DNA from 4 places in the Allochromatium vinosum DSM 180 genome. Region 3 is predicted to be linked to each of the others. Evidence: predicted binding sites of a transcription regulator. Region 3 holds the regulator's gene; each other region holds the start of a gene.

What was found. The regulator sigma-54, encoded in region 3, starts transcription at its own class of promoters, with help from an activator protein. The targets are predictions, from matches to a motif close to TGGCANGNTNCNTGCTT.
Region 1: a site for sigma-54 is predicted at 4,326-4,342, ahead of flgA (flagellar basal body P-ring formation chaperone FlgA). Genes of this name have one in related genera too.
Region 2: a site for sigma-54 is predicted at 2,745-2,761, ahead of glnL (nitrogen regulation protein NR(II)). Genes of this name have one in related genera too.
Region 4: a site for sigma-54 is predicted at 3,657-3,673, ahead of nifL (nitrogen fixation negative regulator NifL). Genes of this name have one in related genera too.

What each region holds. Positions count from the first base shown of each region.
Region 1 covers NC_013851.1:773,196-780,554, reverse strand. The annotation lists gene flgE (flagellar hook protein FlgE) at 1-676, opposite strand, end outside; gene ALVIN_RS03310 (flagellar hook assembly protein FlgD) at 716-1,426, opposite strand; gene flgC (flagellar basal body rod protein FlgC) at 1,466-1,885, opposite strand; gene flgB (flagellar basal body rod protein FlgB) at 1,890-2,297, opposite strand; gene ALVIN_RS03295 (CheR family methyltransferase) at 2,441-3,256, opposite strand; gene ALVIN_RS03290 (chemotaxis protein) at 3,271-4,194, opposite strand; gene flgA (flagellar basal body P-ring formation chaperone FlgA) at 4,379-5,116, shown strand; gene flgM (flagellar biosynthesis anti-sigma factor FlgM) at 5,223-5,528, shown strand; gene ALVIN_RS03275 (flagella synthesis protein FlgN) at 5,570-6,034, shown strand; gene ALVIN_RS03270 (flagellar hook-length control protein FliK) at 6,336-7,359, shown strand, end outside.
Region 2 covers NC_013851.1:3,381,742-3,389,100, forward strand. The annotation lists gene ALVIN_RS14945 (hypothetical protein) at 1-54, opposite strand, end outside; gene ntrC (nitrogen regulation protein NR(I)) at 135-1,562, opposite strand; gene glnL (nitrogen regulation protein NR(II)) at 1,555-2,634, opposite strand; gene ALVIN_RS14960 (DUF4124 domain-containing protein) at 2,800-3,318, opposite strand; gene glnA (glutamate--ammonia ligase) at 3,360-4,763, opposite strand; gene ALVIN_RS14970 (cation diffusion facilitator family transporter) at 5,241-6,407, opposite strand; gene glyQ (glycine--tRNA ligase subunit alpha) at 6,583-7,359, shown strand, end outside.
Region 3 covers NC_013851.1:3,216,563-3,223,921, reverse strand. The annotation lists gene hprK (HPr(Ser) kinase/phosphatase) at 1-729, opposite strand, end outside; gene ALVIN_RS14205 (PTS sugar transporter subunit IIA) at 754-1,203, opposite strand; gene hpf (ribosome hibernation-promoting factor, HPF/YfiA family) at 1,449-1,769, opposite strand; gene ALVIN_RS14195 (RNA polymerase factor sigma-54) at 1,802-3,292, opposite strand; gene lptB (LPS export ABC transporter ATP-binding protein) at 3,368-4,093, opposite strand; gene lptA (lipopolysaccharide transport periplasmic protein LptA) at 4,090-4,590, opposite strand; gene lptC (LPS export ABC transporter periplasmic protein LptC) at 4,599-5,213, opposite strand; gene ALVIN_RS14175 (KdsC family phosphatase) at 5,210-5,731, opposite strand; gene ALVIN_RS14170 (KpsF/GutQ family sugar-phosphate isomerase) at 5,837-6,856, opposite strand; gene ALVIN_RS14165 (ABC transporter ATP-binding protein) at 7,131-7,359, shown strand, end outside.
Region 4 covers NC_013851.1:3,028,367-3,035,725, forward strand. The annotation lists gene ALVIN_RS13335 ((2Fe-2S)-binding protein) at 1-232, opposite strand, end outside; gene nifA (nif-specific transcriptional activator NifA) at 355-1,944, opposite strand; gene nifL (nitrogen fixation negative regulator NifL) at 1,963-3,609, opposite strand; gene rsxA (electron transport complex subunit RsxA) at 3,994-4,569, shown strand; gene ALVIN_RS13355 (RnfABCDGE type electron transport complex subunit B) at 4,669-5,205, shown strand; gene rsxC (electron transport complex subunit RsxC) at 5,202-6,716, shown strand; gene ALVIN_RS13365 (RnfABCDGE type electron transport complex subunit D) at 6,718-7,359, shown strand, end outside.

The DNA.
Region 1 (7,359 bases), 1.1 Mb from region 3:
CGGTTTTGACAAAATACATAGTCACATCTCGGGGTTTGCCCAGAGAGTCGTAGACCTGATAAGTTGTCGACCAGTTATAACTCGTGGGATCAACATCAGTAGCCGGGGCCGTTGGAAATGCAAATGCCGGCCCTGGAGGAGTCGTTCCGGTTATAACTGTTTCATCGGAATTGAGATTGACCTGTAACTCGACCTCCGTCGTGGCCTTCGGCGCCATATTGTCCAACGGCAACTGAATGTCTTCCAGCTTTCCGGTATCGAATGCGGATACAGCGCTATTGGGCGTCGTCGGCGGATAGGCTTGCAAGCGCTGTCCTGAAGAGTTGACGACATAGCCATCTCGATCGACCTGAAAGGCGCCATTGCGCGTATACACCTTTCCATCCTGGCCAGCTTCACTGTTCAAAACGAAAAAACCTTCACCATTGATGGCTAGATCGAGTGTATTGTCAGTCAGCTCGACATTCCCCTGAGAAAACTGCTGAGTCACCGCATCCAATCGGACACCGACAGCCGATTTATTGACGCAGGTGTAGAAAGAAGAGGCGTAGATATCGGCAAACTCTGCGCGCGACTTTTTGAAACCAATGGTGCCGGAGTTGGCGACATTGTTGCCGGTGACTTCGAGATCTTTTGCAGCGGCTTGCAGGCCACTCAACCCGATACTAAAAGACATGAGATTATCTCCTGCTGTGATGCCTGAAGGACCAGATCACTAACCGACACGTTTGAGGCTTGAAAAACCAACTGAACCCAGACCCTGCACATCGAGCATGAGTGCGCCCGTACCGCTGTCCAGGGAGACACTCTTGACCTGACCATCGAGTAGTGTTTCGAGTGCTTCGGTCTGACCATTGCGCTGAGCGGTGACACTGAACGAATAGGTGCCAGCCGGCGCCGCCGAACCGTTCGCCAGCAACCCATCCCACTCGAAATCGATCAGACCGGCACTCTGGTTGCCCAGATCCAGGGTTTGAACCAGTTGGCCGGTCGCATCCTGGATGTTCACCGAAACCTGAGTCGCCGAAGCCGTCAGATCGACCGCTCCACTTACTTTCTGCCCCGCCGAAACGTCCGCTTTGCTTGCCGGAACCAGAACGCTTTGACCGACCAGTGTTGCCGCCTCAACGGTTTGACCCTGCAAGAGGGTCTTGGAAAGCGTTTCGAATGAACTCGTCAGCTCCTCGATGCCTGTCAGGGTCGAAAATTGCGCCATTTGAGAGGCGAAATCTTCGTTCTCGACCGGGTTGGTCGGATCCTGATTGGTCAATTGGGTGATCATCAATTTGAGAAAATCCGATTGACCCAGCGCGTTGTTGCCGCTCCCGGTGGAAGCCGTGCCAGCAGCGGTTCCGGTGGTCGAATTCGTGGTGTTATAGCCGGTCAACCCGAGGCTGTTCAAATAATCCGTGGTCAATGCAGTCATGGTGAAGGCTCCTGGGCCATCATTCGTGTGTTATCCCGATCAGCTCTGACCGACTTGCAGTGTGCGCTGCAACAGAGAGCGCGCAGTCGTCAGCACCTCGACATTGGCTTCGTAGCTACGCGAGGCCGACATCATGTTGGCCATCTCTTCGACCACGTTGATCGCAGGCCGAAAGACATAGCCTTCTTCATTGGCATGGGGGTGATTGGGTTCATAGGTCGGGATCGGCTCACATTCGTCATCGACGATGCCCGCGACCCGCACCGGCATGGCCACGCCATTGGGATCTTCCTGATCGATCACGGTCTGAAAAAGAACGTGTTTCGCACGATAGGTATCCTCGGCTGTCGACGCCGTCATGGCGGCATTCGCCATATTCGAGGCTACGGTATTGAGCCGCACGGACTGTGCCGTCAGTGCCGAGGCTGATGTATTGAAGATACGGAACAGATCGCTCATGACATCACTCCTTACTCAGCGCCTTGCGCAGACTCGACACGCGACGATCGAGGAATTCGAGCGTACTTTGATAGTGCGTGGTGTTTTCGGTGAAAGCAGCGCGTTCGAGCTGCGGATCGACGGTGTTACCGTCGAGCGAGGGTTGCGCCGGGATGCGATAGAGCAACTCCGGCTCCAGCGCCCTGGATTTGTCGATCTCGTTGGTCAAATGATTGGCGCGGGTCGTCGCCAGCTTCATCCGATTGCTCATTCCCTCGACTTCGGCGAGCACTTCGGTGAAATGGAAATCGCGCGACTTGTAATTCGGCGTGTCGACGTTGGCGAGATTGGAAGCCAACAGCTCTGCCCGACGGGCTTTGATGAGCACCGCCGAGGGCAGGACTCCAAAGGCTTTGTCGAGCGAGAGACTCATGGCACTGGCATCCGCAACGAGGGTTGTCTGCTGAATTGCAAACAACATGCCAGACAATGACAGTCAGGACGCCGGGACGGACATCCCGGAGGAGAGAGGCCGAACCTCCGGTAGGCTCGGCGCGAATCGTGGCACCCTGGAGTCTACGGCCGGCGCCGCAGCAGGCTGCCCTGAGGTGTGCGCACGATCTCGAAGGCCTCGGTGTAGGAACTCACCGACTCCGAGGCACCGACGAAGAGATAGCCACCCGGATCCATCTGCCGCGCCATACCGTCAAAGATCCGACGCTTGGTGTCGGCCGAGAAATAGATCAGGACATTGCGACAGAAGACGACATCGAACTTGCCCAGCAGGCTGAAGGAATCCATCAGATTGAGCTTCTGGAAGCGCACCCGGCGCTGGATGTCGGGCTTGATGCGATGGCCGTTCTCGAGCGTGTCGAAATATTTCTGACGCCGCTCCGGTGTCAGGCCACGCACGATGCTCAGCCCGTCATAGAGACCGCTGCGGGCCTCGGCCAGCACGCTCTCGGACAGATCCGTGGCCAGGATGCTGACCGGCGAGGATTTGGGCGGAAAGCTCGACTCCCACTCGGCGACCACCATGGCGATGCTGTAGGGCTCCTGGCCGCTGGAACAGGCCGCCGACCAGATGCGGATGGGTTTCTTGCGCGCCTCCAGCTCGGGCAGCACCACCTGTCGCAGGATCTCGAATGGATAGCCGTCGCGAAACCAGGAGGTCTCGTTGGTCGTCATGGCGTCGATGACGCGCGACTTGAGCGTCGGATTGCCCGACTGGCGCAGCGCCCGCAACAGATCCTCGACCTTCTGATAGCCGAACTCGCCGAGCAGACGCGACAGACGGCTGGCGACGAGATACTGACGGTTCTCGCCCAGCACCAGGCCGCAGCACTCTGACAGAAACCGAGCGAACTCGGCGTAATCCTGCGCGTCAATCACGAACCCGCCCCATATCAATCATGCCGCGCATACTTGAGCACGGTCGCCCCCAGTTCGTTCGGATCGAATTTGGCCAGAAAATCGTCGGCCCCGGCCCGCTTGACCATATCGACATTGAATTGACCGCTCAGCGAAGAATGCAGGATCACGCACAGATGCTTGAGCTTGGCATGTTCGCGGATCTTGCGTGTCAGGGTATAGCCATCCATGCGCGGCATCTCGATATCGGCGATCACCAGCTCGATCGAGGCATCGACCATATCGGCCTCCGCCAGTTCCTCCAGATACTCCAGCGCCGCCTTGCCGTCGGAGCGGCTCTCGGTGCGGAACCCCAGCGCCGTGATGGCGCGCTCGATCTGCTTGCGGGCCACCAGCGAGTCGTCGACGACCAGGATGCGCCTGTCGTGCGGAACCTCCTCGGCCAACTTCTGCACCTCGGCCGAGACGTCCGTCGAGAGATTGTTGATCTGGGCGAAGACACGCTCGACATCGATGATCTCGACCAGTTGACCATCGACCTCGGTGACGGCCACCAGATAGCTCTCGCGCTCGGTGCCGCGCGGGGGCGGCTTGACCGTCTCCCAGTTGACGTTGACGATACGGTCGACCGCCGAGACCCAGAAACCCTGTACCGAACGGTTGAACTCGGTCACGATCACCTTGGCGTCGTTGTTCTGATCGACCGGGAGCGGATCGAAACCGATGGCGCGCGCCAGATCGACCACCGAGACCGTGCGTCCGCGGATGTTGGCCACACCGCAGACCATGGGGCTGGAGCCTGGCAGATGTCTCAGGGTCGGCTTGGCGATGACCTCGCGGACCTTGAAGACATTGATGCCGAAGATCTGCCGACCACCGAGATAGAACAGCAGCAGTTCCATGCGGTTCTGTCCGACCAGGCGGGTTCGCTGATCGATATCCTCGATAAATTGACTCATCTCACCCACACCCTCATTGATGTCATTCGCTAAAGGCCCGCCTCACAACCACCGATGGCCAGTGTAGCAGCCACGAAGCGGCTCGACGCGCTCGACATCGACCGTTCGTCCGCCAAGCACCCGCTGTGAGCCGGCGCGGTTCATGCATGATTTCAGCCAAGTCAGCCACGCGAGGAGCCGCATCATGACAGTGACGACGACCCAGACGTTCCAGTCCCGCCTTCGAGCGCGCACCATCGGATGCGCCCTGATCGCGGCCGGACTGCTCCAGCCCGCCCTGGGGTCGGACATCGAACCCGTGGAACGCATCCTGAACACCGCGCGCGCCTTCGCCGCCGCAACGGCCGGCACGTCCCCCGATCAGGAGACCCTGATCGAGATCGGGCAACTCGACAGCCGATTGCAACTGACACGCTGCGCCCACCCACCGACCGCTCAACTCGCCCCAGGGGCACGCACCGATGGCCATACCACCATCAATGTTCGCTGCTCCGACCCTGTGAGCTGGTCACTGTTCGTCCCGGCACGCATCGAGCGTCATCTGCCGGTCGTGGTACTCGAACGTCCGATCAGTCGTCAACAGGTCATCGGTCCCGACGACATCCGAATCGAGCGTCAGGCCGTCTCGACCCTGACCAACGGCTACTTCACCGAGGCCAGTGACGTCGTCGGTCTGGCCTCGCGCCGTCGTCTGATGCCCGGCCAGGTGCTCACCAGCGCCCACGTCACCCAGCGTCGGATCGTCGAACGCGGCCAGGAGGTGACACTCTTCTCGGCACGCCCCGGTCTGGTCGTGCGGATGAAGGGAACCGCCCTGGAGAATGGCGTCGAAGGTGAGCGCATCCGGGTGCGCAACACGTCGTCGAAACGGATCGTCGAAGGCTATGTCGAACCTTCCGGTGCCGTGCGCGTCGCATTATGATGGTAAACCAGCGTCAATGAACGACGAAGATCCAATCATGCTCTACAGTTTTCCAACCCATCGCCGATATTCATAGGCGTACCCCAATCGACTCTGGACTCAGCCCATGGATATCAAGCTTCCCATTGGAAACAACCTGCGCACCGATGGACCGGCGGCAGGGGGCAAGCCGCGTGGCAGTCCCTTGCAAGCCGATCAAACTCCGGTCACGCCCAAGGAGGCGGCGGGCGAATCCGTCACACTCACAGATACGGCCAAGACCCTGAGTTCTTTACGTGGAGGCGCGCAGGATGCCCCCATCGACAAGACCCGCGTGGCCGAGATCAAGTCGGCCATCGCCGAGGGTCGTTACACGATCGACAATCAGCGTCTGGCCAAGAGCATTCTCGACTTTGAGGGCGTGTTCACTTGAACGCCCGGAACGATCCGAGTCAGGCATCAGGCGCGAATGATATGGGGGCATTCGTCGCGTCACTCGACAGGTCCATCGAGGACATGCGCCGACTCGCGGAACTGATGCTGGATGAACTGCGGGCGATCGAGTCCAGGGATCCCGATGGACTCCAGCAGATCGTCGATGCCAAGCGAGGTCTCCTGGCCCGCCTGGAGAACGAGACCGCGCAGCAGAAACGCTGGATCGAGGCCGCTGGTTTCGGCTTCACGCCCGATGGCCTGGAGCGATTCATCCAGGCCCACGATCAGGCCGACCAACTCGGAACCCGCTGGTCGACCCTGCTCGACCACACACGCCGCTGCGATCGGCTCAATAGTGACAACGCCCGTCTGATCGAGCGAGACCAGCGACGTGTCGCCATGACCCTGCGACTGCTCAAGGGCGAGGACACCGGCGCCACCTATGACCCACGGGGCCGGGCCGCTTCCAGCGGTCAGCGCGGACGCACCATCAGCCAGGCGTGAGGCGCTCGGAGCATCCATGAGCGAGCCGACGCGCCTCCCGCCCTCCGGCTCCGGCGCGAATCCTCCGATCGGAGGCCGGGCGCTCGACTCGACAGCGAACGCGCTGACCGGCCGACTCCAGGTCGGAATGCAGGTCGAACTCATGCCGGCCCGCTCGATCACTCCCGAACTGATCGAAACGCGACTGCGGCCAGTCGGAGGGACAGGCGGCTGGACGAACAGTGTCCGGGCGCAATTGACCACAGCCCTGCCGGCAAACGGACTTCAAGCCACAGCCAATGAACGCCCGGGATCGGGCGCGATGCCGACATTGCGCGCCGAGGTCGTCGCCACCAGTCCGACACTGGTGTTGAAGCTCGTTTCGGTAGCGGATCGCCCCATGCCCATGCCGGGTCCGCCAACCGCCTCGGGGGCCGGCTCGCGTGAGTGGCTGGGACAGCAGTTCCGGCAGCACTGGCCCGAGTCACGTCCGGTCGCGGCCACGCTGGATCGAATCGCGGTGCAACTGGCCGATGAGATCGCCGGCACGCCCATCACGGCCCCGACGAGCGCCACCAACACTGAGACCAACGGCCGTCTCCAGCTCCAACGCGCCGTCACCACATTGATCGCTCAACTCGCCACCGTCACCGAGCTGACGGACCCCGAGCAACTGGCAACCGCCGTCAGCCGCTCCGGAGTCTGGCTGGAATCGTTCTTGGCGCAAGCGGCGATCGACCCGGCCCACTCGAACGGACTGCGGCTCGATCTCAAGGCACAACTGCTCACGCTCGCACAACGCCTGCGGGTCCAGGAAACGCGCACTCCCGGCCTGCCGCCTCCCGGTGTGCCGGCGGCGGCTGGTCGCCGTCCCGATATGAGTGCTGCGCCTCAACCCAGCCCACCTCAAACCGGCGCACCGCCAACGCCCGTGGGCGCGCCCGCCGCCCCACGGCCGGGAGCGCCGCCGGAACCGGCTCCACCCGTGACGACCGGGGACAAGCCGACCGAGGCGGCGCATCGCCCCGCACAGGACACTCATCGCACCGCCAGTCTGGCGCGCGACGTGGAAGGCATGCTCAAACAGGTCGTCACCAAGCAGCTCCAGTCGCTCGACAACACCCCCGGACAAACCCAGTGGCTGCTGGAACTGCCCTTCAGAACCCCCTCAGGACTCCAGGCGCTGGAGGCCGACATCCGGCGTGAACAGGCGCGCGGGGACACGCAGCACGACACCTGGAGCATGCGCCTGCGGCTCGACCTGCCCAAGCTCGGTCCGCTGAATGTTGTGCTGACACTGTGCAATGAGCGACTCAATGCCAGCCTTCAAGCCGGGGACCCGGATG
Region 2 (7,359 bases), 170 kb from region 3:
TCGGTCGATCGCCTCGATCGCGGAACCCTTGAGTTCGATACTACTGCTGTCCAACGCGGTTCTCCCGTGTCGCTAAAAACCAATAGGAGTCTCGGTCTGAAGCCGTCGGGATCTCGCCCGGATCATTGGAACCGCTATGAGACCCCATCCTCATCGCCCACGAAGTCCGGCTCCAGACGCAACTCCTTGAGCTTGCGGGTGAGGGTATTGCGCCCCCATCCCAAGAGTCTGGCGGCATCCTGACGTCGCCCGCCGGTCTGTTCGAGCGCGGTCTGGATGAGGACACGCTCGAAGGCCGGCAAGGCCGTGTCGAGCAGCCCCTCGCGCCCCTCCTTGAGCCGTTGCCGTGCCCAACGGCGCAATCCATGTTCCCAGGACTCGTCGCGGACACTCTCGCTCAGGCCGGCATTGAGTTCGGGCGGCAGATCCTCGGCATGAACATGCTTGCCGGAGGCCATGACGGTCAGCCAGCGGGCGGTGTTCTCCAATTGTCGCACATTGCCCGGCCAGTCGAGCCGCTGGAGCCGGTCGACGGCGTCCGGCAGCAGCACCTTGGGCTCACAGCTCAACTCGCGCGCGGCCTGGGCCAGGAAGTGACGCATCAGGAGCGGAATATCCTCGCGTCGGTCGCGCAGGGCCGGCAGATGGATACGGATGACGTTGAGCCGGTGGAACAGATCCTCGCGAAAGCGCCCCTCGCGCACCAGTTGCTCGAGATTCTGATGCGTCGCCGCGATGATGCGCACGTCGACCTTGATCGGCGCCAGCCCGCCGACCCGATAGAACTCGCCATCGGCCAGTACGCGCAACAGCCGGGTCTGCAACTCGGCCGGCATGTCGCCGATCTCGTCGAGAAAGAGGGTGCCGCCGTCGGCCTGCTCGAAGCGTCCCTCGCGCCGCGCCTGGGCGCCGGTGAAGGAGCCGCGCTCGTGACCGAACAGCTCGGACTCCAGCAGATCACGCGGAATGGCCGCCATGTTGAGTGCGATGAAGGGACGCTCGCTCCTCGGGCTGTGACGATGCAGGGCATGGGCGACCAGCTCCTTGCCGGTGCCCGACTCGCCATTGATGAGCACCGTGATGTTGGAGCGTGCCAGACGCCCGATGGCGCGAAAGACATCCTGCATCGCCGGCGCCTCGCCGATGATGTCCGGCCCGCGTGCGACACTGACCTCCTCGGCGCGCTCCTCGCGCCCGCGCCGGCAGGCCCGGCTGACCTGCGAGACGGCCTCGTCGAGGTCGAACGGCTTGGGCAGGTACTCGAAGGCGCCGTCCTGGAAGGCCGAGACCGCGCTGTCGAGATCCGAATGCGCCGTCATGATGATCACCGGCAGCCCCGGATAGCGGCTCGTCACCTGACGCAGGAGTTCCAGCCCGTCGATCCCCGGCATCCGGATGTCGGTGAGGATCACATCGGGCTGCTCGCGCTGGAGCGACTCCAGGATGCCAACCCCATTGGGAAAGCACGTCACCTGCATCTCGGCCTTGCGCAGTGCCCGATCGAGAACCCAGCGAATCGAGCGATCGTCGTCGATGACCCAGACATTCGGTGCTCTAGTCATGGCTCGGCTCCAGGGGAAGGTAGACATGGAAGATGGTATCGCCCGGCTGGCTCTCGCACTCGATCAGGCCGCCGTGCTGATTGATGAGCTCCTGGGCGATCGACAGTCCGAGTCCGGTCCCGTCCGGGCGACCCGAGACCATGGGATAGAAGATGCGGTCGCGGATCTCGTCGGGGATGCCGGAGCCATTGTCCCGAACCTGGACCTGGAGCACCAGTTTGTGACGGCGGCTGCCGATGGTGAACTGTCGCAGCACCCGCGTCTTGAATTGCAGACAGCCGTGCGGACCGGCGGCGGTGGCCGCGTTGCGCGCCAGATTGAGCAAGGCCTGGATCAGGCGATCCTGATCGGCGATGAAGTCCGGAATGCTCGGGTCATAGTCGCGATGGACCTTCGGACCTCGGGGCGACTCGGCCAGGATCAGCGTGCGCACATGCTCCAGCACGTCATGGATGTTCACCGGCGTGCGACGCGGCAGCCGATGCGGACCGATCATGCGGTTCATCAGTGCCTGGAGCCGGTCGGCCTCGTCGATGATGATGCGGGTATATTCGCGCAGCGCCGCATCGGGCAGTTCGCGTTCCAGGAGCTGGGCGGCGCCGCGCAGACCACCGAGCGGATTCTTGATCTCATGGGCCAGCCCGCGCAGTAGCGCCTGGGTCGCCTGATGCTGCGACAGCAGTTGCTCCTCGCGCGTGATCCGCAGCTGGCGGTCGACTTGGTAGAGTTCGACCAGCACTTCCTTGTCTGCATCAAAATGGTGCAACGGCAGCACGGTGCAATTCACCGTTTTGGTGCGCCCATCGCCGATCAGGACGTTGATCTCGCGCTCGGTGAAGGGGTGGCAGGACGCGAGTGCCTCGTTCAGGCGCTCCTCGACGTTCGCGTCAGGACAGGGCAGCAGGCTCGCGGCCGGCTGGCCCAACAGGTGACGCGCGCTGACCTCGAACAGCACCTCGGCGGCTGGATTGAGATATTTGAGACACAACCCGGCGTCGAACAGCATCACCGCCGTATTGAGATGATCGAGTATCCGGCGTTCGAGGTTTGGTCTGATCGCGTGAGTCATCATCCATTTGATCCTGAAAGGGTTCTTTGCATCACAGGACGCAAGGCACACGCAGGTTCCCTGTGAATACGGACGCCGGCCGCCGTTGCCGGCAGGCACCTTGCCAGCAAAACAAGCAAATACAGCGCCAGTCTTCAATCAGGACGGACAGTCCACGCGAACGGCGGATCAGGGCAGTTGACCGGGCACCCTGGGTTGGCGAACGTGAAAGGTGCGTGGCGCGGATTGAGCGACGATCCGATCGTCGGCGCCACGAACCTGGAGCTGGAGCCGATGACTGCCAACGCCAAGCCCCGTCAGCTTGAACTGCGTATGGGCGCCCTCGACCGGGAGCGTGTTCCCGTCGAGCAGCAGGAGCAGGCGATGACCGCCGATGAGGGATGGATCGATCTGCAAACTGACTGGAACCCCCGAGTCGGTCTCGGTCAGGGTCTCATCGAGGCCGGGGGCGAGGATGTCGAGTGCGACATAGGGGCCGCGATAGGCTTCGTCGGGCGAGCCTGGGCCAAGCGTGGCAGCGGGATTCGAGCCGGCGGGCTTGCTGAAACGCACATCGACCCGTTCGGCGTCCCGCGTCTGACGATCGGAGAAGTTGACCCGCCCCTCGGCGTCGACCCAACGATAGATCTCCGCGTTGGACGGCGAGCAGACGAGCAGCGAAAGGAGGATCGGCGCGGGTCTGAGCATAGTCTGAAGACTAGCCCAACCGCGCCGATCCGAACAGCCCTTTAGAGGCTGTAGTACATGTCGAACTCGACCGGATGGGTCGTCATGCGAATGCGCGTGACTTCCTTCATCTTGAGATCGATGTAGGCATCGATCAGGTCATCGGTGAACACACCGCCGGCGGTCAGGAAGTCGCGATCCTGGTCGAGGCAGTCGAGCGCCATGTCGAGCGAATGACAGACGGTCGGGATCGACTTGGCCTCTTCGCGCGGCAGGTCGTAGAGATCCTTGTCCATGGCGTCGCCCGGATGGATCTTGTTCTGGATGCCGTCGAGACCAGCCATCATCATGGCCGAGAAAGCCAGATAGGGGTTGGAGGTCGCATCCGGGAAGCGCACCTCGATACGACGTGCCTTGGGGCTGGAGACGTGCGGGATGCGGATCGAGGCCGAGCGGTTGCGCGCCGAGTAGGCGAGCATGACCGGCGCTTCGAAGCCGGGCACCAGACGCTTGTAGGAGTTGGTCGAAGCGTTGGTGATGGCGTTGAGCGCGCGCGCGTGCTTGATGATGCCGCCGATGTAGTAGAGGGCCAGATCGGACAGACCGCCGTACTTGTCGCCGGCGAACAGGTTCTGACCGTCCTTGGCGAGCGACTGGTGGACGTGCATGCCGCTGCCGTTGTCGCCGACCAGCGGCTTGGGCATGAAGGTCGCGGTCTTGCCATAGGCGTGAGCAACGTTCTGCACCACATACTTGAGGATCTGGTTCCAGTCGGCGCGCTTGACCAGGGTGCTGAACTGGGTGCCGATTTCGCACTGGCCGGCGGTGGCGACCTCGTGATGGTGCACCTCGACCGGCACGCCCATCTCTTCGAGCGTCAGGCACATGGCCGCGCGCAGATCGTTGAGCGAGTCGACCGGGGGAACCGGGAAGTAGCCGCCCTTGACGCTCGGACGATGGCCCATGTTGCCGTCGGGGAAGACACGCTCGGAGTTCCAGCCGGCTTCCTCGGAGTCGACCTTGTAGAAGCAGCCGCTCATGTCGGCGCCCCAGCGGATGTCGTCGAGGATGAAGAATTCCGGTTCGGGGCCGAAGAAGGCGGTGTCGGCGATGCCGGTCGACTTCAGATAGGCCTCGGCGCGCTTGGCCACCGAACGCGGATCGCGCTCGTAGCCCTGCATGGTGTCGGGTTCGAGGATGTCGCAGCGGACGATGAGCGTGGCCTCATCGGAGAAGGGGTCCATGACCGCCGTGTCGGCCTCGGGCATCAGCACCATGTCGGAGGCCTCGATGCCCTTCCAGCCGGCGATCGAGGAGCCGTCGAACATTTTGCCGTCCTTGAACACGTCCTCATCGACGGTATGGGCCGGCACGGAGACGTGCTGCTCCTTGCCACGGGTGTCGGTGAAGCGAAAATCGACGAATTTCACTTCATTTTCTTTGATCATCTTAATGACGTCAGTCATTCGAATTGTCTCCGCTACGTGGTATCTACGAACAGTCTGGCCGGCCAACGCGATGCACTCGAATCGATCCGCTAAGGCTCGATGCAGGAGCCTAGCAGGTCGCGGCGCGCGTCGCACGAAATCGGTCATCCCGAATGATGGTGGTTGCCACGGTCGTCGGCATCGATCCGCAACCCGGTGGCTCGCCATCGCCTCGCGCCCATTAAGCAATGAGCAAGCCAATAAGAGGCATCCAGGATCGCCAAGCGGCGGGTCCCAGACCCTCGCCCCCGAACCGGGTCATGAATCCATTGAAAAACATTGGGTTGAACTTAGAACTCGGTTTCGACAGGGCGCGTTCGGCTCGATGCGCCGCTCTCCGGCTTGACCAAGTCCGGTCGCCAGGCGAGCGATTCACCCTCTAAATGCACTCAAATGGACGAGAGCGCACTTTTTTGCACCAAAAGAGCGCAACGCTCCAGCTCACTCCACGACAGATCATCCAAAGTAGACCCGAACCCGGCCAAAAGCCGAATCCTCACGCAGCGCCTCCGCCAGTTCGGCGCACAGCCGCTCGGGATCGGAACCCGTGCGCTGACAAGCCGTGATCGGAAAGAAGACCTCGACCTCGATCCGTCCACCCAGATAGTGCAGCAGCAGGCGCTGGCGCTCGTTGGCGGCCGGAATCGCCGACCAGAGCGAGGCCAGCCGTGCCAGGGCTTCGGCGCGCAGCGGCAGGGGTGGAACGTCAGGCTTACTCGCGTCGTCCTCGGGATCGATATGGACGGTTACGTCCGTCATGTCCGAGATCTCGCGCTTGAGTCGCTGCTCGACCAGGACACTGATCATATGGCCTTCGGAGACGCTGATGTCGGGGTCGACCAGCACATGAACATCGGCCGAGACCTGCCCGCCGAGCCGGCGCGTGCGCAGCATATGGATGTCGCGCACGCCGCCGACCGAGCGGATGGTCTGCGCGACCTCGGTGATGCGCTCGGATTCGAGTCCGGTGTCCACCAGCTCGCTGACCGCGCCCCAGCCCAGTCCCCAGGCAATGCGAGCGATCATCAGGGCGACGATGAAAGCGGCGATGGCGTCGAGATAGGTCAGACCCGCCATGGTGCCGGCGATGCCGATCAGCACCACGATCGAAGAGATGGCATCGCTGCGATGATGCCAGGCATTGGCGCGCAACAGATCCGAACGCACGCGCTTGGCATAGCCGAGCGTCCACCAGTAGAGCCACTCCTTCACGCCGATCGAGGCCAGGGTCGCGGCGAGCGCCAGGGCGTCGGGTTTCAACAGAGCGTCCGGCTCGAAGAGTCGATGTACGGCATCCCAGCCGATGCCGAGGGCGATCAGCAGCAGCAGCGTTCCGAGGGCCAGGGTGGCGACGGTCTCGTAGCGTGCGTGCCCATAGGGATGGTTCTGATCGGGCTGCTGGCTGGCGTGATGTCCGGCGACATAGACCAGTACGTCAGACAGCAGATCCGAGAGCGAGTGGATGCCGTCGGCCACCAGTGCCTGCGAGTGCCCCAGGAATCCGGCCAGGATCTTGATCGCGGACAGGACCAGATTGAGCACGGCACTGACAATGGAGGTGTGCGTGATCGCCTGACGGCGTTCGCGCGTGGTGGCTGTGGGCACGTTCACGAGGCTGGACATCCTGATCGATGACGATTGGCTCGGGCGCGCAGTATACGCCGTCGGCGTCCGCTGGCCCATGCACGTCTCTCCGGCGGACGGATTCGAGCGCAACCGGCGATCGGGTCGGGCACATCGGCGAGCGACCGAATATACTGTGCGACTTTGCCGAACTCAGCCCTCACAGGAGTCCATCTTGAGCCGCGAATCCGAGGATCTCTCGACCTTCCAGGGTCTCATCTTTGCGCTCGAGCGCTACTGGGCCGATCTCGGGTGCGTCGTCGTCCAGCCCTTCGACATGGAGGTGGGCGCGGGCACCTTCCATCCGTCCACCTTCCTGCGCTCGATCGGTCCCGAGCCGTGGCGCAGCGCCTATGTCCAGCCCTCGCGCCGTCCGACCGACGGGCGCTATGGCGAGAATCCCAACCGGCTCCAGCACTACTATCAGTTCCAGGTGGTGCTCAAGCCCTCGCCGCTCGACATCCAGGAGCTGTATCTGAACTCGCTGCGCCGGCTGGGGATCGATCCGCTGGTGCACGATATCCGCTTCGTCGAGGACAACTGGGAGTCACCCACGCTCGGCGCCTGGGGGCTGGGCTGGGAGGTGTGGCTCAACGGCATGGAAGTCACCCAGTTCACCTATTTCCAGCAGGTCGGCGGACTCGACTGCCGGCCCGTGACCGGCGAGATCACCTATGGTCTGGAGCGCATCGCCATGTATCTCCAGGAGGTCGAGAGCGTCTACGACCTGGTCTGGAGCCGCTCGCCGGCGGGTGTCGTCACCTATGGCGATGTCTACCATCAAAACGAAGTCGAGCAGTCGACCTACAACTTCGAACTGGCCGACACCGCCGCGCTCTTTGCGCAGTTCGACACCCATGAGCGCATCAGCACTGAGCTGATCGAGCGCGGTCTGCCGCTGCCGGCCTATGAGCAGGTGCTCAAAGCCTCGCACACCTTCAATCTGCTCGAC
Region 3 (7,359 bases):
GATGCATTCGAGCTCGGGCTGGGCCAGCGGCTGGAGATCGACGACGAGATTGAGCGTCTTGTCACGCAGGACCGCGCCCTCGCCGAACATGGCGCGGATGTTGAGGATTCCAAGTCCGCGCACTTCCAGGAAGTCCCTGAGCGTCTCCGGGCAGCTCCCCTCGATCACCTCGGGCGCGATGCGGGCGAAACGCGGCGCGTCGTCGGCGATCAGCCGGTGGCCGCGCGTGATGAGATCGAGCGCCAGCTCACTCTTGCCGACGGCCGGCGCGCCGATCAGGAGCACCCCCATGCCCAGCACCTCGATGAAGACGCCGTGGATGGTCTTGCGCTCGGCCAGGGCCTGGGTGAGGAAGTAGCGCAGATGGTTGATGAGTTCCTGATCGCCCAGCGTGGAGCCGAGCAACGGCGTCCGGGTGGCGCGGGCGCGCTCCAGCAGATCGGACGTCGGGGCGATGTCGTCGCTCAGGATGATGGCCGCCGGTCGGTCGGCGAACAGCTTGTCGAGCGTCTCGTCGTGGGCGGTGCGCCCGAGTGCCGCCAGATAGGTCTGCTCGGGCGGACCGACGACCTGGAGTCGGTTGGGATGGATGAGATTGAGCGAGCCGATCAGCGACTGCCCCGGATCCGCCCCGCGCAACGGGCGGGGGGGCTGGGGCTCAGGGGTTAGCCAGCGCAGCTTGAGCTGGGTACCGGTCTGGGCGACGACGCTCTGGAGGCTGTCGATCATGTGAATCGACTGGGGTGCATGGGCCTAGAAGGCACTCAGGACACGCAGGATCTCGGCGCGCGAGCCGGATTCACGCAGTCGAACCCGCCTGTTCGGGTCGCTGAACAGGCTGGCCAGATGCGCGAGCAGTCGCAGATGCTCCTCGTTGGCCGCCTCGGGCACGAGCAGCGCGAAGGCCAGGTCGACAGGCTCGCCGTCGGCGGCGTCGTAATCGACGCCCTGGACGGTCTGCACGAAGGCGCCCACCACCTCACCGACGTCCTTCATGCGCGCGTGGGGCAAGGCGATACCGTGGCCGAGTCCGGTACTGCCCAGACGCTCGCGTTCGAGCAGATGCTCGAAGACGGTTTCGGTCTGAAGTCGGGGATGATCGCTGGCGAGCAGCTCGGCCAGCGTCTCGAGCAGGCGCTTCTTGCTCGCGATCTCGAGGCCGCATCCGATACGGGCTTCGTTGATCAGGTCAGGGCCTAACATGGCTCCAACTCCTGCTAACCACTGACGCGCGCGCGGGCGGCCAGGGGGTGATGGCTGATCCAACCAGGATGCCGCCGGCATTCGATGCTGGTCATGGATTGGGGTACCTCGGGCGGACGGACGTGGCCGGTGCCGTCTCGATGAAAGACACCTCGAACGCCGGTGGTGCCGGCCCTCGAGGTGTGACGGGCGTTGCATCCATCACCTCGGAAGACACGGCTTCCAAGGGAGTGGAGTGGCCGGGTTCATTCGGATTCGGCCACCTTGACGGCTCCGCCGCGATGGCTGCTCTTCTTCTCCTTGTAGCGGATGACCTGACGATCGAGCTTGTCGATCAGGCCGTCGATGGCCGCATACATGTCCTCGTGCACGGAGTCGGCGAAGACCTTGCCGCCGTTGACATGGAGCGTGGCCTCGGCCTTCTGCTCGAGCTTCTCGACGCTCAGGACGACATGGGCGTTGATGACGTGGTCGAAGTGGCGTGCCAGACGCTCGAATTTGCTGTCGACATAGGACTTCAGCGCATCGGTGACGTCGATGTGATGACCCGTCAGATTGATTTGCATCATTGGACTCCTTCAAAGATTCAAACGGCCTGTCAAGCCAGGCGTTTGCGCTCACTCGAGGCTGGGATACCCATGGCCTCGCGGTATTTGGCGACTGTTCGGCGTGCGACGTCGATGCCCTGATTCGCCAGTTCCTCGGCGATCTTGTTGTCGCTGAGTGGCTTGCGCGGGGATTCTCCCGCGATCAGCTTGCGGATCAGGGCGCGGATCGCCGTCGACGAGCATTCGCCGCCAGATGTGGTGTTGACGTGGGACGAGAAGAAATATTTGAGTTCGAAGGTGCCTCGTGGTGTATGCATGTATTTCTGTGTCGTCACCCGCGAGATGGTCGACTCGTGCAGTTCCAGTGCCTCGGCGATGTCGCGCAGGACCATGGGACGCATCCCCTCGTCGCCATGTTCGAGGAAGTCCTGCTGCATCTCGACGATCTTGGCGCCCACGCGCAGCACCGTGTCGTTGCGGCTCGCCAGGCTCTTGATGAACCAGCGTGCCTCCTGCAGGTGACTCTTGAGCGTCTGGCCGTCGGCGCTCTGGTCGGCGCGCCGCACCAGACGCGCATAGTCGGCATTGACCCTGAGTCTGGGGGTGATGTCCGGGTTCAATTCGACTTGCCAGCGGCCCTCTTTCTTGCGCACGAAGATGTCGGGGACAACGTACTCCGAGGCCGTCTCCTCGATCAAGCGGCCCGGCTTCGGATGGAGTCCGCGGATGAGGTCGAGCGCGCGGGTCAGGTCGCTCTCGGTTTCCTTGAGCAGGCGCGCGAGGGCGGTGACGTCGCCGCGCGGCAGGTGCTCGAATCCGGTCTCGCACACGGCGATGGCCAGATCGCGCCAGGGCGTCTCGCGCGACAGCTGGCGCAACTGGATCAGCAGGCACTCGCGCGGGTCGCGCGCGCCGACGCCGGCCGGATCGAGCGACTGGACGCGGTGGATCTGGGTCTCGACCTCATCGGCGCCGATCGTGGGATCGTCGATGGTGGCCACGAGTTCCCCGACGTCGGCGCGCAGATAGCCGTCGGCATCGATGGCGTCGATCACGGCCTGGGCGATCATGAAGTCGCGCTCGCTCAGGCGGCTGAGGTTCAGCTGCCAGGTCAGATGATCCCAGAGCGTCTGCGGGCGCGAGCGGTGCAGCAGCGGGTCGTAGTCGGCGTCGTCGCTCGAACCCGACGCCGTCGCCGGCAGATAGCCATCGAAGACGTCGGCCCATTGGGTGTCGACCGGCAACTCCTCCGGCATCTCGTTGGACTCGGCGCGCACCTCGCGCTCCAGGGGCGATTCGGACGGGGTCTCGTCGGTCTGGAAGCGGTCGTCGTCGAGCCGGGGCAGACGTGCGTCCTCCAGCACGCCGGCGTCGAGACGCTCGGATTCCTCGCCTTCCTCCAGCATCAGATTGCTTTCGAGCGCCTCCTGGATCTCGTGCTGCAACTCGAGCGTCGACAGTTGCAGCAGTTTGATCGCCTGCTGCAACTGTGGCGTCATGGTGAGTTGCTGACTGAGTCGAAGCTGAATGGATGGCTTCATCGATCGAGTTGGCGTCCGGCTGTGTTCCGTCTAACGTGATTTGAGCAATAAGGGTGCCTGTAATTTGAGTCTAGTCTACATGGAAAAATCGGCACCCAGATAGACATCGCGCACGCGCTGGTTGGCCAGCAGCTCTGAAGGCTCGCCGGCAGCGATCACGGTGCCGCCGCCGATGATGTAGCCGCGGTCGCAGATGGCGAGCGTCTCGCGTACGTTGTGGTCGGTGATGAGCACGCCGATGGAGCGATCGCGCAGATGGGTGACGATGGATTTGATGTCGCCGACGGCGATCGGATCGACACCGGCGAAAGGCTCGTCGAGCAGCATCACCGAGGGTTCGACCGCCAGGGCGCGCGCGATCTCCAGCCGCCGGCGCTCGCCGCCCGAGAGACTGAGCGCGAGCGAGTCGGCGACATGCGCGATGCCCAGATCCTCCAGCAGATGCTCGCAGCGCTCCTCGCGCTCGGCGCGCCTGAGGTCGCGTCGCGTCTCCAGGATGGCCAGGATGTTCTCGCGTGCGCTCAGCTTGCGGAAGATCGAGGGCTCCTGGGCCAGATAGCTCAGTCCGGCCCGCGCCCGCGCGTGCATGGGCAGGCGGGTGAGATCGCGCTCGTCGAGCAGGATGCGGCCCTGGTCGGCCTGGATCAGACCGACGATCAGATAGAAGCAGGTCGTCTTGCCGGCACCGTTGGGTCCGAGCAGGCCCACGACCTCGCCCGGCTCGACCCGGACGCTGACGTCCTGGAGCACCTGGCGGCTGCCGTAGCGCTTCATCAGGTGTTCGGCGCGCAGACCGCTCATGACTCGTCCGGGGTGATGGTGATCTTGACCCGGCCCGCGCCGCCGGCCCGGAAACGCGCCTTGGCCCGGTCGTAGAGGATGCGTTCGCCCGTGAGCCGATCCTCGCCCTGGATCAGCAGACCCTCGCCGATCAGCGCCAGCTCGTCCTTGTCGGCGTCGTATTCCATGCGCTTGGCGAAGGCCTGGACCTCGCCCTGGTCGTCGTCGAGTAACTGCTTGTAGCGGGCCGGTTGGCCGAGCGCGATGATCAGACGCGGCTGACGATCTTCGCGATGGTAGACGGTCACATGGTCGGCGAGCAGGCGCATGCTGCCCTGGTCGACCTGGACATGGCCGACATAGACGCTGGTGCTGTTGGCCTCGTTGACCTCGACCTCGTCGGCCTCGATGTAGATCGGCTGCCTGGCGTCGGCTTCGAGCGCCCAGGCATGCGTGCCAAGACCGAGGCCGAGCAGGAGGCCGAGGAGCGGCGGCCACTTGGAAAAGCTGGAGAACATGGGACGCCTCATGGTGCTGGCTGGCGTTCGGGTTCGGGTGAGAGCCGGATGCGGGCGCGGCCATGGAAGCTGGTGCGCGAGCTGTCTTCCAGGTACCACAGCTTCATCCCGTTGGCGGTCACTGAGTCGCCGTCGCTGTCGATACGCACCGGCAGATCGGTCTCGGCCAGTCCGGTCTGGCGCCAGATGTCCATGGCTTCGGTTTGCAGATGGACCGGGCGGTTGGTGGCGTCGGCCTCGCGGTCGAACCGAACGGCGCCGGTCAGGCGCACCTGATCACCGCCGGCCTGCACCTGCCCCAGGCGTGCCTGAGCGAACCAGGGCGGCCCGTCGGGCCGATAGAGCACCAGACGCGGCTCATCGAGTTCGGAGAGATCCTCGTCGGCATAGTGGCGTAGCCGCTCGGCACTCAGACGCCGGCTCGGCTGGCCGCTGGCGTCGGTCTCCAGGGCGGCGAGCCCCTGGACGCTATAGTCCGGCCGCCGCTCGCGCGGTGCGCGGACGCCATCGTCCTCGGGCAGGGAGCGAAGCTGCCACCAGGCGCCGAGTCCCAGGAGCACGAAGCCGGCCCCGAGCAGCCACTGGCGGCGTGCTCCATACTGACGCTCGGCGAAGTGGGTCATGCGTAGGAGGCCAGCAGGGGTTCGAGATGTCCCTGGGCGTCGAGGATGAATTCACAGGCCTCGCGTGCCGCGCCGCGTCCGCCCGGTGCCGTGGTGCGCCAGTGGGCCAGCTCACGCACCCGTGGATCGGCGTCGGCGACCGCGATCGCCAGCCCGACCCGGCGCATCACCGGCAGGTCGATGATGTCGTCGCCGACATAGGCGACCTGATCGTCGGTGAGTCCATGGACCTGCTTGAGCTGTTCATAGGCCGGGAGTTTGTGACGATAGCCCTGGAAGATGTCGGAGACGCCCAGGCTCTCCATGCGCATCTGCACGACATTGGAGTTGCGTCCGGTGATCACGGCCAGACGGATGCCGCTCTCCCGGAGCAGAACCATGCCGTGACCGTCGCGCGAATTGAACGCCTTGTACTCCTGGCCATCGTCGCCGAGGTAGAGACTGCCGTCGGTGAGTACGCCGTCGACGTCGAAGATGACCAGCCGGATGCGTGAGGCGCGTTCTCGAAGCTCTGTCATGTCGTGATTGAATCGCGTCCAGGGTTGGAATGCGTGCCCTTGTAGCCTTTTCGCGGCATGGGGTCAATACGAGCACGGAGTCGCTCGAATCCGGCGGGCCGATCCTCAGACGACTCCAGCGCGCAGCAGGTCGTGCATGTTGAGCGCCCCGATCAGGCGCCCTCCAGTGTCGACCACCAGCAAGCCATTGATGGCGCGCGACTCCATGAGACGCACGGCCTCGACGGCCAGCGCGCCCGACTGGATGGTGGCGCATTGGCGCGTCATGACCGTATCGATCGATGTGTGATGGACGTCGATGCCCTGGTCGAGCGCGCGGCGCAGGTCGCCATCGGTGAAGACACCGGCCAGGGTGCCATCCGGGTTCACCACGGCGCTCATGCCCAACCCCTTGCGTGAGATCTCTTCGAGCGTATCGAGTAGCGACGTGCCGAGCGCCACCCAGGGCAGGCGTTCGCCCTGGTGCATCACGTCGTCGACGTGCAGCAGCAGGCGCCGTCCGAGCGTGCCGGCCGGATGCGAGCGCGCGAAGTCCTCGGCGGTGAAGCCGCGGCTCTCCAGGAGCGCGATGGCCAGCGCATCGCCCATCGCCAGGGCCGCCGTGGTGCTGGAGGTCGGCGCCAGACCGAGCGGACAGGCCTCCGTGGCGACGCTGATATCGAGATGGACATCGGCCTCGTGTGCCAGCGTGGACTCGCGCCGCCCGGTCATGGCGATCAGGGGGACGCCAAGCCGCTTGATGAGCGGCAGGATGGTCAACAGTTCGGCGGTCTCGCCCGAGTTGGAGATGGCCAGCACCACGTCACGCGGGGTGATCATGCCCAGATCGCCGTGGCTGGCCTCGCCGGGATGGACGAAGAAGGCCGGACTGCCGGTGCTGGCCAGGGTGGCGGCGATCTTGCCGCCGATGTGGCCGGACTTGCCCATGCCGAGCACCACGATGCGCCCGTCACAGGCGAGCATGTGGCCGCAGGCGGCGACGAAGGCGTCGTCCAGGCGTTCGGCGAGCGCCGCCACGGCGCTGGCCTCGGTCTCGATCACAGCGCGCCCGAGGCGTTTGATCTGGCCGGCCTGCTCGGGTGAGAGCACAGCCGGCGGTGTGCCGAGTCGTCGTCGTTCAGTCATGGCGAGCCGTATCCAGCTGGGTTCGATGTGATTGAGGACCAGGGGGCGAGCATCGATCAAGCGGCACATTCGTGAAGGGTCCAGATCGATGGCTGGGGCAAGATTAACAGGATTGATGGCCGTATCGGCAAATCCTGCAAGCCCAGACCTCCAGGCGACCGCCCTGTCGCCGCAGCCGGAAGCGTGCGCCGGATTCGCCGCCGATCGTCGGCATGGCTTGACGCTGGCATCCGTGAGGATGAGAATCGCACGTTTCGATCGAGACGCTGGGATCATGACGGGGCAAGGGCTTGAGCCAGATGATGTACTGGAGACCCGCGGCGCGGTGAGCGATCCGGTCGCCGCCGTCTCGGACGCGCTCGTCGAGATCCGTGGTCTGAGTTTTCGCCGCGGCGAGCGGGTCATCTTCGAGGATCTCGATCTCGACATCCGACGCGGCGCGGTGACAGCGGTGATGGGGCCGAGCGGGACCGGCAAGACGACGCTGCTCAAGCTCATCACCG
Region 4 (7,359 bases), 190 kb from region 3:
GCGACAGCCCCTCGATGGTCTGGACCGAGCGTCCCTCGACGGCCGATAACGGCGTGGAGCAGGATTTCACCGGCTCGCCGTCGAGCTGCACGATACAGGCGCCGCACGCGCCCTCGCCGCAGCCGTACTTGGTGCCTGTCAGTCCGAGATGATCGCGCAACACCCACAGCAGGGGTGTGGCCGGGTCGAGCGCGAGCGCCTGCGGCTCGCCATTGAGCGTGAAATGGATCATGGGTCCGAGACCGAGCGAACGAGAGACGCGCTAGCATTACAGATTTCACGCTCGTGTGAAAGAAAGGCGCCCGATTCCAGGCCGGTATGGACAGGAGTCGAGCCCATGACGGGCTCGACCGATCAGAACTGCCGCACCTTGATGTTGAGCGTCTGGATGCGATAGGCGATCTGGCGCGGGGTCATGTTCAGGAGACGCGCGGCCTTGGCCTGGACCCAGCCGGCCTCCTCCAGCGCGGCGATGACACGCTCGCGCTCGTCGAGATCCGGGTCGTTGAAGTCGACCGCACCGCTGCCTGGCACCGTCATCGCTGTCGCCGGGCGCGACGGTTCGGGCGCGCCGGCGTTCAGGTCGATGCCGGTGAGCCGGATGACGTCGCGATCGATGACACCGTTCTCGCTCATCACCGCCGCGCGCTCCATGCAGTTCTCCAGTTCGCGCACGTTGCCCGGCCAGTCGTAGCGCATCAGCACCCGTAGCGCGCTGTCGGTGATCTCCAGTTCGCGCCCCTGCATCCGCGCCACCTTGGCGACCAGGAAGCGCGCCAGATCCGGGATGTCCTCCATGCGCTCGCGCAGGGCCGGCATGCGGATCGGCATGACGTTGAGCCGGTAGTAGAGATCCTCGCGAAACTCCCCGGCGCGCACCTCGGATTCGAGATCGCGGTTGGTGGCGGCGATCACTCGCACATCGACCTTGAGCGTGCGCCCGCCGCCGACGCGCTCGAACTCACCCTCCTGCAACACCCGCAGCAGCTTGGCCTGGAAGGCGGGCGTGATCTCGCCGATCTCGTCGAGGAAAAGCGTACCGCCGTCGGCCTGCTCGAAGCGGCCCTTGCGCAGCGAGACGGCGCCGGTGAAGGCGCCTTTTTCGTGGCCGAACAGCTCGGATTCGAGCAGATTGTCGGGCAGCGCGGCGCAGTTGAGCTTGACGAAGGGCGCGCGGGCGCGCGGCGAGTTGTAGTGGATGGCGTTGGCGATCAGCTCCTTGCCGGTGCCGGATTCGCCACGGATGAGCACTGTGGTGTTCCATTTGGCGACCTGACGCACCTGCTCGAACACCAGCCGCATCGCATCGGCGCGGCCGATGATGCTGTCGAAGCCGTGCGAACCGCGCACCTCGCGCCGCAGCTTGTCGCGCTCCTCACGCAACGCCTGCTGCTCGGCCTCGACCGTGCGCGCCAGCCGCACCGTCTGGCCGATGAGGTTGGCGACCATCTCCAGGAAGCGCGCGCGGTCGTCCAGCAATTCGGCACCGACGGGCGGCTGGGCGGCGAACACGCCGATCGCCTGTTCGTCGCAGCGAATCGGCACGCCGATGAAGGGCCGATCCGGATCATAGAGATTGAGCCGGTCGAGAAAGCGCGGCTCATCGCCCAGACGCGGCAGCACCCAGGGCGCGTTGGCGGTGAGGATATGGCCGATGACGCCCTCACCGGGGCGGTAGCTGACGGCCTCGAACGGCTCGGCGTCCTGGCCGTGGAGCGCGCTGATCAGGAGTTCGCCGCGCTCCTCGTCGAGCAGCGACACCAGGCCCTGACGCAGACGCGCGCGCTCGTGCAGCACACCGAGCACCTCGCGCAGGGTCTGGCGCAGATCGAGCGAACGGCTCAGCACGCGGCTGACCTCGAACAGCGCCGCGAGTTGCGATTCGAGCAGGGCGAGCCGGCTCGTCTCCCCGGATACCCCAGGGGTGGTTGGATTGAAGCTCATGGATCGATCGGTCAAGGTTCAGTCGTCCGCCAGTACAGCGTTCAGGGACAGTCGAATCAAACAGCCACCAGTGAAATCGGGATCGACCTCGATCGATCCGCCATGGGCGTTGACGATCTCTTGAGCTAAAGCAAGTCCCATGCCGGACCGGCCACGTCGATCACGCCAACCGATGTGGAACGGCTCGAAGACGCGATAGCGGTCCTCGGGCGTGATGCCGCGACCATTGTCCTGGATCTCGACCTCGACGCCCCGGTCGAGCGGGCGCGTGGTCAGGATCAGCTCACGATTGGGCCGGCCGGATTCGCGCAGGGCCTGGATGGCGTTGTCGATCAGATGCTTGAACATGGCGCGCAACTGGTTCTTGTGGCCGTTCAGCTCGGGCAGCAGGGTCGCCGGGCGCCAGTCGACGACGATACCGCCAGCCAGCAGACGCTGAGTCTCCAGTTCGAGCACCTGGCGCAGGAGTGTGTTGACATTCACCCGCACCCCGGCCTCGCGCGGCTCCTCGGGCAGGGCCGCCGTCAGGGTCGCCAACGCCTTGATCCCGGATTCGTTGATCTGATCGAGCATGGTGGCCAGGATCTCGGGATTGCCGACGCCATCACGCAACATGCTGCCGGCGGCCTGGATGACGTTGAGCGGCACCTGGATCTGATAGACGGCGGCGGCCAGCGCTTCGCGCATGCCGTGCATGCGCTGCTGCTCGGCCAGACGCGCGCGCAGATTCTCCAGATGGGCGCGCTCGATCTCGCGACGGCGGCTGGTGATGTCGTTGGCCAGCAGCAGCAGACGGCGTTCGCCCTGCGCCGACTCGCCGAAATAGCTGCGCGCACTGGCGTCGGATTCGTCGACCGGGTTGAGCGAGCAGGCGAACCAGCGCGCGCCGGACTGGCCGCGAATGTCGAGATTGACCTCGATGTTCTTGAAAGCACGCCCGTGCTCCAGACAGGCGGCGAAGGGATCGACGCCGAGCTGCTCGCCGATCGCTGCGCGCAACACCTCGGCCGGCTCGCGCCCCTTGAGTTCGGTGAACAGCCGCTTGTATTCCTGATTGTCCAGGATCACCCGTCCGGCGCTGTCGAGCAGCGCCACGATCACGGGCGCGGCATCGAGCACGGTTTCCAGGCGCGCCTTCTGTTGGTGCACGGCACCTTCCAGCTCGTGCACCTTTGTCACATCACGGTGCATGCCGAGGAAGTACTTGAGATCGCCGTCGCGGTCGATGACCGGCGTGATGGTCAGTTCGGCCAGATAGTCCCCGCCCGACTTGGTGCGATTGACCAGGGTGCCGCTCCAGGTCTGACGCGCAAGGATGGTGCGCCAGAGCTGTTCATAGACGCTCTTGGGCGTGGCGTTGTTGGACAGGAGCGATTCGTTGCGACCCAGCAGCTCGTCGCGCGCATAGCCGGTCAGGGACTCGAAGGCACGGTTGACGTAGAGGATGGTCGCCCGTGCATCCGTGATCGAGATGGCGATCGGCGACTGCTCGACGGCTTCGAAGAACAGCAGCGGCGGCAGCGGATCGGCGCTGTCGCCGCCCATGCGGACCAGTGCCTCCACCACCTCGGGCGGGGTGCCGTCGGGCGGCGAGGCGATGAACTCGCCGAGCGTGTTGAGGATCTCGGTCGATGGGATGGGTTCCGGGGCGGATCGGGCCGGCACGGGTAGCTCCTGGTGGACGGCGGATGTGGTGATTCGGCTTTAATTAGAAGCAAAAGAAATGCCGAATTCGCTGACGCAAGTGCCATGTGACATGGGGCTTGTGCGTTTTCCAACAATCCAAGGGTACGCAACAAACACGAGCGTCGCTACAGCAACAGTCCGCTTCCACGACCGAAGCCGCTGTCCGACCTGTTGTCACCCGATCGTCCAGCCGGCTTCCCCAAGCAATAAATCGATATCGATCAGTCGGTTATTTCGAACCTTCGCCCCTCCGAACGCCGATGCACGCGGGCGCACAACCACGCATCCAACCGTGCATGATTCGAGCTGGCACTGGCTTTGCAGAGGGCGATGCATCGATGACATGCAGGGGCTGTTGGTGCAATGGGCGAGTATCTGCTACTGATCCTGGCCACCGCGTTGGTGAACAACGTGGTGCTGGTCAAGTTTCTCGGGCTGTGCCCCTTCATGGGGGTGTCGGGCAAGCTCGACTCGGCGCTCGGCATGGGGCTGGCGACCACCTTCGTCCTGACCCTGGCGGCGGTGGCCGGCTGGGTGCTGGAACACGCGCTACTCCAGCCGCTCGGCCTCGGCTTTCTGCGCATCCTCACCTTCATCCTGGTCATCGCCGCCGTGGTGCAGTTCACCGAGCTGGCGATGCGCAAGATCTCGCCGGCGCTCTATCAGGTGCTTGGCATCTATCTGCCGCTGATCACGACCAACTGTGCGGTGCTGGGCGTGGCACTCCTGAACGTTCAGGAGGAGCACGGCTTCCTGGAGAGCGCACTCTACGGCCTGGGTTCGGCGCTCGGCTTCACGCTGGTGATGGTCGTCTTCGCCGGGATGCGCGAGCGGCTGGCGCTGGCACAGGTGCCGGCGGCCTTCTCCGGCGCGCCGATCGCGTTCATTGCCGCCGGGCTGTTGTCGCTGGCGTTCATGGGTTTTGCCGGACTGGCCTAGAGGCGCTGTGGGTTCGTCGTGTTCAGTCAGTACTGGGCGGCGGGCCGTCGCACCGCCGGATACCGAAGATTCTGCGTCCAACTCGGAGACCACTGAGCCATGTTTGCCTCCATCGCCAGCCTCACCGCGCTCGGTCTCGCCCTCGGCGGTCTGCTCGGGCTCGCCGCGCGCTATCTGAAGGTCGAGGGCAACGCCCTGACCGAGCAGGTCGCCGCCCTGCTGCCGGGGTCACAATGCGGACAATGCGGCTATCCAGGCTGTGGCCCGGCAGCCGAGGCCATCGCCTCGGGTACCGCTTCCGTGACCATCTGCCCCCCCGGCGGACGCGCGCTGGCCGAGGAACTGGCCAACCTGCTCGGCGTCAGCGTCGATCTCTCGGGGGTCGCCGACAAACCACCGATGATCGCGCACGTCAACGAAGGGCTGTGCATCGGTTGCACCAAGTGTTTCAAACGCTGCCCGACCGACGCCATCATGGGGGCCAACAACATGATCCACGTCGTCTTCGCCGATGCCTGCATCGGCTGCGAACTCTGCTCCGAGATCTGTCCGACCGAGGGCATCGAGATGCGCCCGCTGGCTCCGACCCTTCAGAACTGGTACTGGCCCAAACCACAGGACGCGCTTCAGTCATGAAACTGTTCAAGATTCGCGGCGGCGTCCATCCCGATGACCGCAAACGCCTGGCCTCCGAGCAGCCGATCGAGACGCTGCCCCTGCCGGATCTCTTGCACATCCCGCTGCAACAGCACATCGGCGCGCCGGCCAGTCCGGCCGTGCGGCGTGGTCAGCGCGTGGCCAAGGGTGAGCTGCTGGCCCATGGTCAGGGCGTGATCTCGGCGCCGGTCCATGCCCCGACCTCGGGACGCATCATGGGCGTGGGTCAGTATCCGGCCCATCATGCGTCCGGACTCTCGGTGCCGACCATCACGCTCAAGCCCGATGGCGAGGATCGCTGGGCCGATCACATCCAGGGCGTCGAGGATCCATTCGCGCTCGCGCCCGAGGAGATCGCCGCGCGCGTGGCCGCCGCCGGCATCGTCGGTCTGGGCGGCGCGACCTTTCCCTCCGCCGTCAAGCTCGATCTGCGCAAGCGCTATGCGGTCCACACGCTCGTCATCAATGGGGCCGAATGTGAACCCTATCTGACCTGTGACGATCGCCTGATGCGCGAACGGGCCGAGTCGGTGATCGACGGAATTCGCCTCATGGCCCGCGCCCTGGGCGTGAGCCGGATCGTCATCGGCATCGAGGACAACAAACCCGAGGCGCAGGCCGCAATGGCGGTGGCGGCCTCGATCGATCCCGACATCCGGATCGCGCGCCTGCCGACCCGCTATCCGATGGGGTCGGAAAAACATCTGGTCCAGACCCTGACCGGACGCGAGACCCCGGCACGCGGTCTGACGGCCGACATCGGTGTGGTGGTGCACAACCCTGCAACCGCCTTCGCCGTGCACGAGGCGCTGCGGCTGGGTCATCCGCTGGTCGCGCGCGTGGTCACCGTCAGCGGTGGAGCCATCGCCCGTCCGGCCAATGTGCGCGTGCCGCTCGGCACCCGGGTCCAGGATCTGATCGCTCATTGCGGCGGTTTCAAGGACGAACCGGCGCGGCTCATCAGCGGCGGTCCCATGATGGGCCAGCCCTTGCCGAGCACCCGTGTCCCCATGGTCAAGGGCAGCAATGGCGTGCTGGCACTCACCGCCGCCGAGATCAATGGCGGCACGCCCCGTCCCTGCATCCGCTGTGCCGGCTGCGTCCAGGCTTGCCCCTGCGGTCTGGTGCCGCTGGAGATGGTCGCGCACATCCGCGCCGGCGATCTGGAGGGCGCGGTCAAACGCGGTCTGATGGACTGCATCGGCTGTGGTTCCTGCGCCTATGTCTGTCCGGGACATATCCCCCTGGTCCAGTATCTCAACCATGCCAAGGGCGAGATGGCCGCGCGCGGACGCGCCAAGCAGAAACAGACCGAGACCAAGCGGCTCGCCGAGCAGCGCACCGCGCGCATGGAAGCGATCAAACGCGCCAAGCGCGAACAGATGGAACAGCGCAAACGCGAGATGGCGGCGCGCAAGAAAGCCGAGGCCGCAGCCGCCGCGCAACAGGCGACTGCCGCCGAACCTGTCGCCGCCGAGACGGAGGCCTGAGATGCCGATCGAGACACCCGCCGCCCAGTGCGGCCCCTTCGCCCACGACACCGTCGGCATCCCACGCACCATGGGGCTGGTGATGCTGGCCCTGGTTCCGGCCACCCTGTTCGGACTCTGGCAGTTCGGCTGGCCGGCGATCTGGCTCTTTCTGGCCACACTGGCCGGTGCCCTGCTCGCTGAGATCCTGAGTCTGTGGTTCGCCGGCAAACCGATCCGGCCCGATCTGAGCGACGGCACGGCACTCCTGACCGGCTGGCTGCTGGCCATGACTCTGCCGCCCTGGGCGCCCTGGTGGATCGGCGTGGTCGGTGCGCTGCTGGCGATCGTGGTCGCCAAACAGGTGTTCGGCGGTGTCGGCCAGAATCTGTTCAACCCGGCGATGGTCGCGCGCGTGGCGCTCCTGATCGCCTTTCCGCTGGAGATGACGAGTTTCGTCGCGCCCACGCCGCTGTTCTCCGCCGAAGCGCCGGGGCTGGTCGAGAGTCTCGCCATCACCTTCGGCGGTCAGGGCTTCGACGCCTTCAGCGGGGCCACGGTACTTGGTCAGGTGCGCACCGAACTGGGTCAGGGCGAGACGCTGGCGACCATCCTGCCCGATCTCTATGCACCGCTCTCGGGCGCGGTCGGCACCGTCGCCGGC